DNA from 3 places in the Lysinibacillus sp. UBA5994 genome. Region 1 is predicted to be linked to each of the others. Evidence: riboswitches for the same ligand, from Rfam matches in the RefSeq annotation. Region 1 holds a riboswitch; each other region holds the start of a gene.
The links. A riboswitch is a leader RNA that binds a small molecule or an ion and turns the genes downstream of it on or off. The one in region 1 is predicted to bind cobalamin.
Positions count from the first base shown of each region.

Region 2: another riboswitch for cobalamin. It lies ahead of metE (5-methyltetrahydropteroyltriglutamate--homocysteine S-methyltransferase); the one in region 1 lies ahead of B3D98_RS19175 (hypothetical protein).
Region 3: another riboswitch for cobalamin. It lies ahead of B3D98_RS02205 (ABC transporter substrate-binding protein); the one in region 1 lies ahead of B3D98_RS19175 (hypothetical protein).

Region 1 is NZ_DJAU01000057.1:66,722-71,762, reverse strand. It holds gene B3D98_RS19180 (glutathione peroxidase) at 1-489, shown strand, start outside; cobalamin riboswitch at 614-811, shown strand; gene B3D98_RS19175 (hypothetical protein) at 970-1,527, shown strand; gene B3D98_RS19170 (ABC transporter substrate-binding protein) at 1,511-2,461, shown strand; gene B3D98_RS19165 (tyrosine-protein phosphatase) at 2,607-3,374, shown strand; gene B3D98_RS19160 (MATE family efflux transporter) at 3,509-4,876, shown strand; gene B3D98_RS19155 (putative RNA methyltransferase) at 4,879-5,041, shown strand, end outside.
Region 2 is NZ_DJAU01000026.1:140,639-145,679, reverse strand. It holds gene B3D98_RS08840 (hypothetical protein) at 1-306, shown strand, start outside; gene B3D98_RS08835 (Lsa family ABC-F type ribosomal protection protein) at 338-1,819, opposite strand; cobalamin riboswitch at 2,385-2,564, shown strand; gene metE (5-methyltetrahydropteroyltriglutamate--homocysteine S-methyltransferase) at 2,739-5,036, shown strand.
Region 3 is NZ_DJAU01000007.1:13,181-18,221, forward strand. It holds gene B3D98_RS02195 (adenosylcobinamide amidohydrolase) at 1-436, opposite strand, end outside; gene B3D98_RS02200 (FecCD family ABC transporter permease) at 433-1,434, opposite strand; gene B3D98_RS02205 (ABC transporter substrate-binding protein) at 1,431-2,399, opposite strand; cobalamin riboswitch at 2,536-2,718, opposite strand; gene B3D98_RS02210 (acyl-CoA dehydrogenase family protein) at 2,776-4,443, opposite strand; gene B3D98_RS02215 (class I adenylate-forming enzyme family protein) at 4,445-5,041, opposite strand, start outside.

The sequences.
Region 1 (5,041 bases):
ACATATCGTGGAAAAACAATGTTAATTGTTAACACGGCAAACCAATGCCGATTTACATATCAATTTGAAGACTTACAGAAAATGTATGATAGATATGGAAAAGAGAATTTTGTAGTTCTTGGATTCCCTTGTGATCAATTTGGCCATCAAAATCCTGAAGATGGGGAGGAAACTAAGCATCTATGCAAGGTAAACTATGGGGTCACATTCCCGATTTTTGAGCTTGTACAGGTAAATGGAGAGGCTACCCATCCACTCTTTAATTATTTAAAGCATGAAGTGGATTACCGAGAGTTTGGGAAGGCAAGTATGCAGGAGAAAATGTTGGCAGAAGCAATTGTTCAACTTGCCCCAAGCTTTTTAGATGGTCGTAATATTCGCTGGAACTTTACAAAATTTCTAGTAGATGCTAATGGTAAGACCGTCGCACGCTTTGAACCAACAGATTCACAGCTCGATATTGAAAAAGCAATTGAAACACTATTATAGTAAATTTCTTAATAATGTAAAAATTTGTTAGGGTTTTCTCTTCAAGTAGAAATAATGCTATATTTTAAAACTGTGTACAGCTATTTTTTCTGAAGCATATATGATAAACTGCTTTACAAATGAAATATTCTTGCAGAATAAAGGTGCTAATTAGCATAATCGGGAATCCGGTGAAAAACCGGAGCTGTTTCCGCAACTGTAAGTGCAGCCATTATAAAGATTTACCACTGTCTCAAAGAAGATGGGAAGGTCCTTTATAACACATTCGTTTCATGTGACGAACTGTACAAGCCAGGAGACCGACCTTTATTTGAACGTATAAAAACTTCTCGGAAGCTAGGAGGATATACGGCAAATACATAGGCTTTGTCCAGTTTGATGGCTCATTATGTTATTTTTGTCGTTCCTTTGCAAAAAGGAGCGACTTTTTTATGCCTTTCAAATAAGAATTTTTCATTATAGAAAATAGGGGGGAAGCAAGTGAAAAAAGATGCCCGTTATTCTTGTTATCCATTTATGCGTGAGAAAGCTTCAACGGTCGATTTTGAAATTCGAACAGATAGCCTGACAACACATCTAGGAGTTGCATTAGCTGCGGTAAAAAAAGAGGATGTTCAAGTTGTTGCTGAGGATTTATTGCTTATGTTACCTATGGCTTATCATGTGAATGGCTCAGTACGTGGGAAATTAGCAGTAACTGAAGAGGATTTATCTTGGTTAAGTGAACGTTATGATTTTTACGTTCGCCATGTGAAGGAAGAGATTCAAAGTTTTGTTTTACCTCAAGGAACAGAGGCTGCTGCAGCCTTACATCTTTGTCGCAGTGAGGCAAAAAAATCATATCGTACTTTACACAAAGTATCAGAAGAACGAGAGGTTCCAGCTATTCTTTTCGATTACCTTGGTTTATTAGCTAATGTATGTTTTGTCATGGCTGTTTTTATGAATCAGCAAGCTGGAATAGCGGAAATACCGTTTATTAGTAAATCCTACCCAATGAAAAAGAAAAAGGAGAATAACAATGAAAAAAGTATTTAATTTCCAATGGCTATCAGTGCTCTTACTTGCACTGGTATTAGCAGGCTGTGGCACTGCTGAAGATACAAAAAATAAAGATGCTTCGCAAGATACACAACAAGCAGAGAAAACAAGCTATAAAGTGACAGATGACCGTGGAGTGGAAATAGAGTTTAAAGAAGTACCAAAAACAGTTGTATCTTTACAACCAAGTAATACTGAAATTTTGTTTGCTTTAGGTGTTGGCGATAAAATTGTAGGAGCAACTGAGTACGATACTTACCCAGAGGAAGCACAAAAAATTGAACGTGTCTCTGATACTACGAACTTTAACAGTGAAAGAATTATAGCGTTAAAGCCAGATGTTGTCATTGCTTATACAATCGGTGATAAGGATGCCCTAAAGCCGCTTGAGGACGCAGGAATTAAAGTGTTTGTTATTCAATCTGCGACTACTTTCGACGATGTTTATGGAGATATCGAACAAATTGCTGCTGTGATGGATGTTCCTGATAAAGGAAATAAATTAAACGAAGAGATTAAAGCGAAAATTGCTGAAGTACAAACGAAGGTGAAGGATGTAAAAACGCCGAAAAATGTTTATTTAGAGGTTAGCCCTAAGCCAGATATATATACAGCAGGCTCTAGCACTTTCCAGCAAGAAATATTAGATGCAGCTAATGTTAATAATGTTTTTTCTGACTTGAATAGCTGGGCAAAAGTGAATGAGGAAGATGTTATTGCGAAAAATCCAGATGTTATTTTAACAACAGTAAACTATACAGAAGATCCAATAGGAGAAATTCTTGGACGTGATGGTTGGAATACTGTGAAAGCTATTCAAAACAAAGCGGTATTGTCCATTGATACAGATATCTCTAATCGACCTGGTCCGCGTATTGGTGAAGCTGTAGAATTAGTAGCGAAGGCTGTGTACCCAGAGTTATTTAAATAAGAAATGTTTCCATGCTAGCTGTCAGCCATTCAGCTAGCATTTTTTATGTGGTTTAAATTATTACCTAGCGTGAAAATTGGAATTAATGTAGTTTGTTCTTTAAAATAAAAGTAAGTATGCTTGATAATCTTAGGAGGTGTAGTGATTGGAGCAATTAGAGACAAAGGTAATTCCATTTGAAGCAGTCTATAATTTCCGAGACATGGGTGGATATAAAACAAAAGATGGGCGTAGGGTAAAGAACGGTTTATTTTACCGCTCAGCTGCCCTTGGAAAAATGACACTGTCGGATAAAGAGCTATTTGAAACGTTAGGGATTAAGACCATTTTTGATTATCGCGATAACAATGAGGCGTATCATAATCCTAACCCAGTGTTCTCGCATGCTCAATATATACAAATCCCAGCGAAGGGTAATCATGCTTTTGAAATGCCAACCAATGCTGGTGGTAGAGATTTCTATAAAGTGGTAAGCCCTGAGATGTTTCGGGATTTTTATGCACAAATGCCTTTTAACAATCTTTCATTTAAAGAGTTAATGCAAACGATTCAAAATCCTAATAATCTAGGTCTTGTACATCATTGCGCAGTTGGTAAGGACCGAACGGGTATTGGAGGAGCACTTATTTTACTAGCTTTAGATGTACCCGTGGAGACTATCATGGAGGATTATTTAGATACTAATATACATTTACGTCCAATGGTAGAACGAATGGCTCAGGCTATTCAGCATCAGTATAATGAGCAAGAACTACAGCAATTTTATGCATTAATGTCCGCCCGTGAAGACTATTTACAAGCAGCATTGGATGCGATGGATCGTCGCTATGGTTCTAAGACTGGGTTTTTAGAGCAGGAATTTGGCCTAACAATTGAAAAACGAGAGCAATTACAATCTTATTGCTTAATTTAAAAATGAGCCCTTTCACACGATGTGAAAGGGATTTTTTATGTGGAAGCACTGTCTTCCTATAAATCTCTTTACAGTCTGAATATTTGTGATAAGATACAATAGATTTTTAAGAAAAAATAGGAGAAGTGAAAGTATTGGCAGACACAATTAAAGAGACAAATAAGTTAAGTCTATTCCATTTAACATGGCCAATCTTCTTAGAAGTTTTTCTATTTATGTTGATGGGACTAGCCGATACTTTTATGCTCAGTGCTTTATCAGATAATGCTGTATCAGGAGTAGGTGCAGCCAATCAATATATCCATATTGCCATCTTGATTCTGGAGGTAGTGGGCAATGGTGCATCTATTGTTGTTTCTCAGTATTTAGGCTCCAAACGCTTTTTTGAAGCGGCCAAGATCTCGGCGTTAGCGGTCACGATGAATTTGGTCGTTGGGCTTTTAATGAGTATTTTATTTTTCTTCTTTGCGAGACATTTAATGACAATGATGAACTTGCAGGGAGAAGTACTCCACTATGCACAAAGTTACTTAGCCATCATTGGGAGTTTTATTTTCCTACAGGCTATTATTAATGCACTCGCTGCAATTATTCGTGTACATGGTTGGACAAAACAAACTATGTACGTTTCGCTTGGCATGAACGTCTTACATGTTGTGCTAAACTACGGTCTTATTTTTGGGAATTTAGGTTTACCAGAGCTTGGTGTGAAAGGAGCGGCTATTTCCTCTGTCATTAGTCGCGGATTAGCCGTCCTAGTATTTTTCTGGTTGCTGTATCAGGTAATGGAAGTGCGCGTAAAGTTACAATATTTTTTTGAGTATTCAAAGGAATATGTGAGAAAAATATTAAACATTGGTTTACCATCTGCGTTTGAACAGGTACTTTATCAATTTTGCCAAATCATCTTTTTATATTATGCGACTTACTTAGGAGCAGAAACACTAGCAGCACGACAATATGCTATGAATATTTCGATGTTTACGTATTTATTTGCAATTGCCATTGGTACAGGAACAGCCATTATTATTGGTCGTCATGTAGGTGCAGGAGAAAAAGATGAGGCGTATCATCAGCTATGGAAAAGTGTTCGTGCAGCATTTGCTTTTACGATTATTATGGTCGCAGTCGTTACGCTATTCCGTAAGCCACTTATGCAGGTATTTACTGATAATCCAGAAGTCATTAAGATTGGGGCATCCGTGTTAGCATTAAGTATTTTGCTAGAGACTGGTCGCACAATGAATATCGTTGTCATTAACTCTTTACGCGCTTCTGGGGATGCTAGATTCCCTGTGAAAATTGGTTTTCTATCAATGGTTTGCATGAGCCTGCCGCTTGGCTATTTATTTGTCTTTGTATTGGATTGGGGCTTGGTCGGAATTTGGCTAGCCATTTCAGCAGATGAATGGGTGCGGGCAATTATCGTATACTTTAGATGGAAAAGTCGTAAATGGGAGCGTTATGCTCTTGTATCACCGAACGACAAAAAGGAGGCATAGAAATGGGCGCATTATCGAAACGTGCTATCGGGGCGGCATTAATGGATCAACATATCACCCTTTTTGCTTGTCCAATCTGTCAGCAATCAATGCATGTATATGAGCAGGGGAGATTGGTTTGTACTTCTAACCATTCCTTTGATATTGCGAAACAAGGCTATGTCA
Region 2 (5,041 bases), on a different contig from region 1:
ACGGAGAAAGACAAAGACGAGCTTAGTCAAGCATTAGCTGACATCATTCCAAAAGTATATGGCTCAAGCCCTGATTATCAGGAGTGGCAAATTGAGGTGATAAAGCCCATGCCCATATTAACTGGCATGGAGGAGAATTACTATAAAATGGCGGTGAACTTCTGTGGAGAAAATGTGGCTAATCACTCCTGGTTTGTTCGATTAAGGTTTCCAAGATTACTGCCAGCGCAAAGTGCATCACTAGGTGAGCTATATATCGTAAAAGAGACAAATTCTAAATGGGTTCATTGGTTTCAATATCATTAAAAAGGAAGAATCCATAAATGGATTCTTCTCTTTATGACATCGCTATCGTTTTCGTTGCTACAGTTTGTTGAAATGCCTGATCATGCTCAACAATCACCATTGTGAGATGAGAGCTTTTTATGAGCTCTTCAATCTGCATGCGTGAATAGATATCAATAAAATTGAGTGGTTCATCCCAAATATATAAATGAGCCTTCTCACACAAGCTTTTAGCAATCAGCAGCTTTTTCTTTTGCCCACCAGAATAATGAGAGATATCCTTCTCAAATTGAATACGCTCAAAATCCATCTTGCGCAGGATTGATTTAAATAACGTCTCATCAATACCATGCTCTTCAATAAATTCCGATAGCAATCCCTTTAAATGGGATGTATCCTGCTGAACATAGGAAATGACTAGACCTGAAGCTAACTTTATGGAGCCTGTATGTTGGATGGGATTACCTAGAATAAGTTTTAACATACTACTTTTTCCGCTTCCATTTTTGCCATCTAAAACAACTCGATCCCCTTGTGCCACTTTGAAGCTAATAGGCTTATTCACGATATGGTCATCGTACCGAATCGATACATCCGTGACAACAACCATTTCTTTTGATGGATATGCCAATGGCTCTACTTTCAATGACTCGGTTTTTTCAACATTTTTTAGCAGTTTTGATTTTTCCTCAATAGCTCTTTGTTGTCTGGATTCCAGGTTCTTCGCTCGTTTCATCATCTTGGCTGCTTTATGTCCAACAAAGCCTTTGTCCAGTTTGGAACCTGAATTGGTTGTGCCGTTTTTGGAGGCTTCCACTTGATTAGACCAACCTGACGAACGCTTTGAAGATTGTTTTAACCGGTCGATATCTTTTTGCAGTCGTTGATTGGTTACTTCTTCGTGTTCCTGCTGACGATCAAAATTTAACTTCCAAGAAGAATAGTTTCCACTTTGAACGTCAATATTGGCTCTATTAATCGATAGGATATGGTCAACACAGCCATCTAAAAAGCTTCTGTCATGTGAAATTAAAATAAATCCTTTTTTCCTGCGAAGATAATCGGAAACCGTCTTTCGTGCATCCGTGTCTAGGTGATTGGTTGGTTCATCAATTAATAAAAATTGACCCTCTGTCAAAAACAACGCAGCAAGCAGCACCTTTGTTTGTTCGCCATTGGATAATGTTTTAAAAGGACGATACATGACCTCCGCATCTACATGTAGGTAAGCTATTTCACGTAGACACTCCCAATCTTCTGCCTGAGGACAAATTTCCTCAAATATTTCATGGGTATATTTATTTGGATCAGAAACTGGATAGGGGAAATAAGTGAAGTCTACAGAAGAGATGATTTTTCCGCTATACTCATAATTTCCTAATAACAACTGAAAGAATGTTGTTTTACCTCGTCCGTTTCTACCGATAAATCCAAGTTTCCAATCCGTATCGATTTGAAAGTTGACATTCTCAAAAATATTGTCAAAGCTGCTTGGATAAGAAAAAGTTAGGTTTTGTACTTGTATCATGGACATGATAATTCCTCCTTTGTATTGCAACAGTTTACTTTTCATACAAAGTCGGTCTATCCATCTATGGTTGATTTCTCCGTATAAGCAGATGGATATTAACGACTTATACGGAGTGTTACATGCGTTACAATAGTTTCTGAATCGCTCATATTTTTTCCTCTCCTTTATGGGTAAATGAAAGGTACAAAATCAACTATGAAAGCAAGAAAAAATCCCTCCAATTGTGCATTGGAAGGATTAGTCTTTCTCTGAATTAATGCGATTTGCCATTTGTGTCATGACAAATAAAATGCAAACTGATAGTTAAAAATGGATAGACTAACCCTATATTTTGTGTTTGAAATCATTCAATTCAAATAAAAATATAGTTTAGTTCTTCATTGTCCATTCATCAGTCCTCTCATAATTGTCTTTTTATAGTAACAAATTTTTTTACAGAATACAATGTAACCTTATTTTCATTTAGTACTATACAATAATTCCTATAATATTTATAGAAATAATTTATATAATAGTTGAAAAATAATTTCTACTATTCTGAAATATGTGCTATAGTAGGAGCATAATTGAATATTGTGTAAGACTTGGTGCCAAATGAATGTTTGGCTTAAAAGGGAAGTCGGTGCAAATCCGACGCTGTCCCGCAACTGTAATTCGGAGCAAATCACAAATGCCACTGGGGAAACTGGGAAGGCTGTGAGGCGTGTTGATGGAAAGCCAGGAGACCTGCCAATTTCTAGTACACACCAAATACCTACGTGGAAATAGGTGGTGAAAAGTGACCAAATAGGCACTGTGCGATAACGTTTATGCGAAAGTAGATACTTTTTCGTATTGTTTTAGCATTATTAATTTTAACATGCAGCCATTTTCCTAATAGGAGAATGGCTTTTTATTTTTTCTAAAAAAGGAGCTTAAAAACATGAACTATACAAGTACATTGATCGGTTATCCCTATATAGGGGAGGAACGCGAATGGAAAAAAGCACTAGAAGCATTTTGGCGTAATGAACTTTCTGAGGAGGACTTTGAGGAAAAATTAAAGAAAATCCGTTTATCAAGAATAAACAAGCAGCTGCAACTTGGAATCGATATGGTGACAGTTGGCGACTTTACGTTTTACGATAGAATGTTAGATACAGCTTTGATGTTTGGTTTAGTTCCAAAGCGCTTTAACTGGCAAGGTGGTAAAGTCGATTTTCATACCTACTTCAGTGTAGCAAGAGGAGACAAAACAGCCGTAGCTAGTGAAATGACGAAATGGTTTAATACAAATTATCACTACATTGTTCCAGAGTATGAGGGACAAGCCTTACAACTAACAGAAAATAAAGTGTTAGCCGACTTTTTAGAGGCGAAGGAAACTTTCGGTATCATTGCGAAGCCGACACTAATTGGTCCCTATACATTTTATAAGTTAACGAAAGGCTACAACAAATTAACACAGGTTGAGTACTTATTAGCTTTATTACCACTCTATACGCAGGTATTAAAAGAATTAGTGGATGCAGGTGCCACTTGGATTCAGCTAGAAGAGCCATCCCTCGTCTTAACACTTGATCCAGCAGAGATAAAGCTGGTGAAAGAAATGTATGACCAGTTAGCCACTGCCGTTCCTGAGGCTAAAATAATGCTACAGACTTATTTCGAAGCTTTAAGTGCCTATGAAGCATTAAGTACATTGCCTGTTCAAGGATTCGGTTTGGACTTTGTTCATGGCTATAAAGGAAATATGGCGTCACTTCGTCAATTTGGTTTCCCGCAGGATAAAGTATTAGGAATAGGGGTAGTGAATGGCCGTGATATTTGGCGTTCAAACCTGGCGGAGGTCAATGCGACAATTCAAGCCATTGAACAGCTAAGTCATGCTGTTGAACTATGGATTCAACCATCAAGTAACCTACAGCACGTTCCAATCACAACCTCTCTGGAAAATGAACTTGACCCTGTTTTAAAGCAGTCTCTGGCCTTCGCAGATGAGAAAATCGTAGAAATCACGGGGCTGACTAAATATAGACGAGATAAAGATGGTTCCTTACAACATAATTTTTCAGAAAGTATGAAGGCGATTGAGGCTCTAAAAAATCATCCAATCCGCCAAAATAAGTTAATTCATCAAGCCGTTCAAACTGTGACAAAGCAAGATTTTGAACGACACAGTAATTTTACGAAGCGACAAACGATCCAACAACAAGCCTTAGGATTACCGCTGTTTCCAACAACTACAATCGGTAGCTTCCCGCAATCAGATGAAGTGAAAAGAAATCGTAATGCGTGGCGAAAGAAACAATTATCGAATGAAGCCTATGAAACATTTTTAGAAGACGAAACAAAGCGCTGGATCTCCATACAAGAGGAATTAGATATCGATGTACTTGTTCATGGTGAATTTGAGCGTACAGATATGGTCGAATATTTCGGTGAAAAGCTGACTGGCTTTGCCTTTACAGAGAAAGCGTGGGTTGTTTCATATGGATCACGCTGTGTGAAGCCTCCGATCATTTATGGAGATGTTGCATGGGCTTCACCAATTACCGTAAAAGAATCCGCCTATGCCCAAAGCCTAACGAAGCGATTTGTAAAAGGCATGCTGACAGGGCCAGTAACAATATTAAATTGGTCCTTTGTGCGAGATGATTTGTCCCGTAAAGATGTCGCTTATCAAATTGCATTAGCACTCCGTAAAGAGGTGGAAGCACTAGAAAACGCAGGTATATCAATTATTCAAGTGGACGAGCCAGCGTTAAGAGAAGGTTTACCGCTTAGAAAGGAGGAATGGGGGGCTTACTTAGAGTGGGCTGTCAATTCCTTTAAGCTTGCGACATCTAGTGTCAAAGATGAAACACAAATCCATACACATATGTGTTACTGCGAGTTTAATGATTTCATCGAACCAATTAGCGCACTAGATGCAGATGTGATTTCCATAGAAACATCACGAAGTCATGGGGAACTTATTACCTCACTACAAGTACAGCCCTATAAAAAAGGAATTGGCTTAGGCGTCTATGATATTCATAGCCCTCGTGTACCAAGCGAGGATGAAATGCTCGCTATTATGAAAGATAGTCTACAGGTGCTGGACCGTTATCAATTCTGGGTGAATCCAGATTGTGGCTTAAAAACGAGAAAAGAAGATGAAACCGTTGCAGCTTTAGCGAATATGGTTGCTGCTACTAAAACGTTGCGTCAAGCTGTACAGCAATCTACATCAAGCTAACGAAA
Region 3 (5,041 bases), on a different contig from region 1:
TTTGTTGTTCACCGCCAGATAAAAATTCCATCGGTGTATGCTCATATCGCTTTACACCTGTTTGAAGCATTGCATGTTGAACTGCCTTCTCATCTTGTGCAGACCAACTCGAGAAAAAGCCTGTTTGATGCGGGTAGCGCCCCAGTGAAACTGCCTCTCTCACACTGTTCGAGAAAGCATTTGCATGAAGCTGTGGTAATACAGCCATTTTTTTCGCCAAAGCACGAGCATTATAAGAAAGAATATTTTGTCCATCAATCGAAACGGTTCCAGCAGTAGCTGGTAAAATACCACTCATTACTTTTAATAATGTGGATTTCCCGCTACCATTCGGCCCTAGAATGCCAAGAATTTTTCCTTTTTCAACAGTAAAACTAATGTCCCTGACGATTGGTACATCTTCATAGCCACCTGATAGATGTTCAACAACAATCATGCCCGTACCCCCTTGCTTCTTCGCTGCTTATAAAAAATATAGGAGAAAACAGGTGCTCCAATAAATGCCGTAATAACACCAATTGGTAGCTCTCTTGGCACAATGATTGTTCGTGCTACTAAGTCGCAAATAATGAGTAATGTTGCACCATTGAAAAAAGATAATGGTAATAAGTGGCGATGATCAGAACCCCAAATCATCCTTGTCATATGCGGCACTACTAATCCTACAAAGCCAATTGTGCCAGAAACTGCTACAGCTGCTCCAGTTAGCATAGAGCCACCTGTTAATATCAAATATTTACTGCGCTTTACATTAACACCTAAATGTTTTGCTCGCTCTTCACCATACAACAAGACATTTAATTCTCGTCTTTGTGTCCATAGCATTATTGAACCTACAATCACAAATGGAATGATCATTTGGACATATGGCCAACCACGCATCGAAACAGAACCAAGTAGCCAGCCTATTACCTGACGTAATTCTTCACCAGATAAGGCAATCATTAATGAAATGAGGGAACCTAAAAATGAACTAAAAATAACACCTGTTAATATCAACGTTTCCATTTTTAATGAGCGGTCTACGAGTCTAGCAAAGCTCATAACAACTACCATCGTAATGATAGCACCAATCATACTGAAGATTGGCAGCGCATACAAACCGACAACAGGTATAGAAATACTAAAAAAGATCGTTAAAACAGCACCAACAGAAGCCCCTGATGAAACCCCTAGTGTATATGGATCTGCTAATGGATTTTTTAATAAACCTTGGAAAGCTGCTCCAGCAATAGCTAGAGATGCGCCTACTAGTCCCGCTAATAACACACGAGGTAAACGAATTTTCCAAAAGATATTGGCGGCTGTTTCATCAACCGCCTTATTCCACAATACTTCTAATGGAATATGAACCGAGCCTATCGCTACGCCACACCAGATGCTAATAAGAAGAAGCGTACATGTTAATGTATAGGCTAGTGCTATTTTTTTCACTTAAATACCTCAGGATAGATTGCTTTTGCTAATTCTTCTAGACCTTCAGCTAAACGTGGCCCTTGACGACTTGTCGTACTTTCATCTACCTGCACAATCGCATTATTTTTTACGGCATTAATCGTATCAAAGCCTGCACGTTTTGGTATTTTCGTTAAAATATCTGGTACATAATGATATGTCACCACGATGACATCTGGATTTTTTGCGATAATTTGTTCTGCATCAATTTTATACCAATTATCGCCATCTACAGCTACATTGTCTGCATTGATCATTTCAAGCATCGCGTTCATAAATGTACCATTGCCAGCTGTATAAATATCTGGCTCATCTGATGCTTCAACTAACACTTTTTTGGGTTCAACATCCTTGACTTTAGACAAAACTTCTTCTACTTTTGCCTTCATATTAGCGACAATTTTTTCTGCCTCTGGTAATTTCCCTGTAGCACGTCCAAGTTGCTCAATTGTTGTATATGTTTCATTAAAGTCTTGTGCATTTTTTACAACAAATACTTTCAAACCTGCTGATTCAAGCTGTGCAATAGCCTCTTCTGAAAGAGACATGCTAGATTCGTGTGAAAAAACGATATCTGGTTTTAAGGCAATAATTTTTTCAATATCGTATTCCATACCCCCAACCTTATCCTTCTCAGCTGCCTCTGGCGGATAATCGTCGTTGTCCGTAACACCAACTATTTCATCATTTAAACCTAGTCCAAAAAGGATTTCAGTATTACTCGGAATGAGTGAAACAATTTTCTCAGGAGGTGCTTCAAGTGTAATGTCCTTACCAAGGGCATCTGTTATCGTCATTGGGAATGTTGCTTCATCCACCTGTGCTGTTTCTTGCTGTGTTTGCTGCTCGTTAGATGGTTTGTTATCTTTTGCTTCCTGCCCACAAGCAGCTAGCAAGCCTACTGCTAAAAATGCTGATAATCCTATTTTCCAAAATTTCTTCATGTGAATCCTCCTTCGTTGATCCGTGCGACATTTCGCTTTACTCTACATCAAAATAAAACCCCTCATCTTTGATCGATGAGGGGGCAAAATCGCACCAAAAAACTGATACAAAATCCACCACCCTATCCTCGTAGGTTGTCATGTCGTTATAAAGGCAGGTCTCCTGGCTAGTGCTACTTGCGATTTTTCAAGCCTTCCCGAAATCTTCAGTGGCATCATTTGAAAAAACTCACACTTACAGTGGCGGGACCGCATCGGAATTACACCGATTTCCCTTTTCACTTTACTTAAGTAAAGAACCTTTATAATATTCAGTTGATTTCATTATACATGAAAATGAAAAAAGTCGCCTCCATTCAAGACGACTCCCCGGCCATTATACAATTTCAGAAAAGTATTGGACTGTTTTCATTTGAGCACCCATTTCTCTTAATGACCATGTCTGTTCTAAATAAACGTCTGCTAGTTTTTCATATTTCCCACCAAATTTATGTGCCCACTCAACCGCTATGACACTTTCATAAAGGTGAGCCATTTTTTCCGCCATACCTTTAGCTTCAAAAGTTTTCGTTGCCTCGTCTAAAGCGCTAAAAATTTGCAGTTTCACAGACATATTCGCCAATTGTTCTTTAACGATTTGTACTAGTGAGCTGTCAGCTAATTTGTCTAATCGTTCCTCCATCTCCTGTACAAACAGTTCATGAGCATGAAACTTATCTACTAAACGAATGAGTTCTAAGGCCAAAATATTAGCCGTCCCTTCCCACACCGTTAACACTTGGGCGTCTCTTAATAAGCGGGGCGTTACAAAGTCTTCTATATAGCCATTACCTCCGTGTAATTCAATTGCCTCACTAGCATAATGAACAGCTTGCTCTGCTGTTTCCTTTTTCATAATGGCAATATATAAACGATTCATAATAAGATCTTGCTGAGTTCCCTGTCCACTTGTCACTTTATCGTATAATTGGATAAGGTCAAAAACTGTCGCTACTTCCACGTGCAACTTAGCTGCAAATTTCCCTAAAGTATCCTGAATCATAGGGTACTGTGTTAAGGGCTTGCCAAATGCATGTCGATTGCTTACATAATGTTTTGCCTCTAAGAAGCCGCGACGCATAATACCAATTGAAGCGACTGCATTACAAATTCTAGAGAGATTTAGTGCTTCTAGCATATAATAAATCCCTTTATTTTGCTCCCCTACAACATAGGCAAGTGTACCATCAAATTCTACCTCACCAGAGGGAACTGCCCGAACGCCTAGCTTATCTTTCAGTCGGCGAATACGTAGATGATTTGTTGTTCCATCTTCTTTGCGCCAAGGAACTGCAAACAATGTTAAGCCTTTGGAACCTGCTGGCGCACCTTCTAGACGTGCCAATACCATCGCTACACCACACATGCCCGCATTTGATGCAAAATATTTTTCACCATATAGACGATAAGCAGTGCCATCCATTCTCGCCTCCACCACATTTGCACCTACGTCAGAGCCCCCTTGACGTTCTGTTAAAAAGGTCGCACCTTCATATAAATCTGTGTCACCTGTTGCACACACATGTGGTAAAAAACGCTGCTTTACCTCTTCATCTGCATAATGATCTAATAGATAGGCAGTTGCCATTGTCAATGTTACCGGACAATAAAAACCGGGCTCTGCATGTGATAGCAAATAACCTTGTGCAAAGCTATAAACATAATTCCCCTTGTGTCCTAGCTGCGGAATATGCTTGTGTACATAGCCTACAATCCCAGTATTATATGTCTCTTCAATCGTTTTTTTATAGCCATCATTAACCCAAACCTCCGATATCTCTTCACCATAGGCATCATATCTTTGAAGGCGAGGCTCACCCTGTCGATCTGTATGCTTTGCCCTCGTATCAATATCACCTGCACATAGCTCACCAAAATCTGTTAACTCTCGTTGGGCATAGGATAAAAACTCTTTATCTAACATCATTTCTACTATTTTTTGAAGCGTGTCATCTTCAGTAAAAAAGTTCGTAGTACGCATTGCTTCTTGTTGTAATACTTTCATGCTATCTCACCTCTTGCCCCTTTAAATTTTGTTTTAATATTTTGCCTGATGCATTGCGTGGTAGCGCTTCTACTTTTTCAAAAATACGTGGTATTTTAAACTTTGCAAGATGCTCCTCTAAATAAGCTTTCAAAGATTCCTCATGGATGTCTTGTTTAGCAGAATACACCGCCTTTACAGTTTCCCCCCATTGCGGATGTGGTACACCAATTACCGCAACCTCGAATATACCTTCAAAGCTCAATAAACAATCTTCAATTTCTTTCGGATAAATGTTGACACCTCCCGAAATAATGACATCCTTTTTACGATCTACGATCCAAATAAAACCATCTTCATCCTTGCGAGCTAGATCTCCTGTTTTTAACCAACCATCAATAAAGGCTTCATTAGTAGCTACTTCATCCTTATAGTAGCCAAGCATGTTGCCCTCACCCAACAAGACAATTTCCCCTACTTCGCCTACATTTACATCTTCTCCACTGTCATTCACAATACGCAACTCTGTACCAAGTGGCGCCCGCTGACCAATACTTCCTGCCTTTGCTTCATGCTCCTTGCCAAATAATAATGAACCACTTGGCCCTGCCTCTGTTAA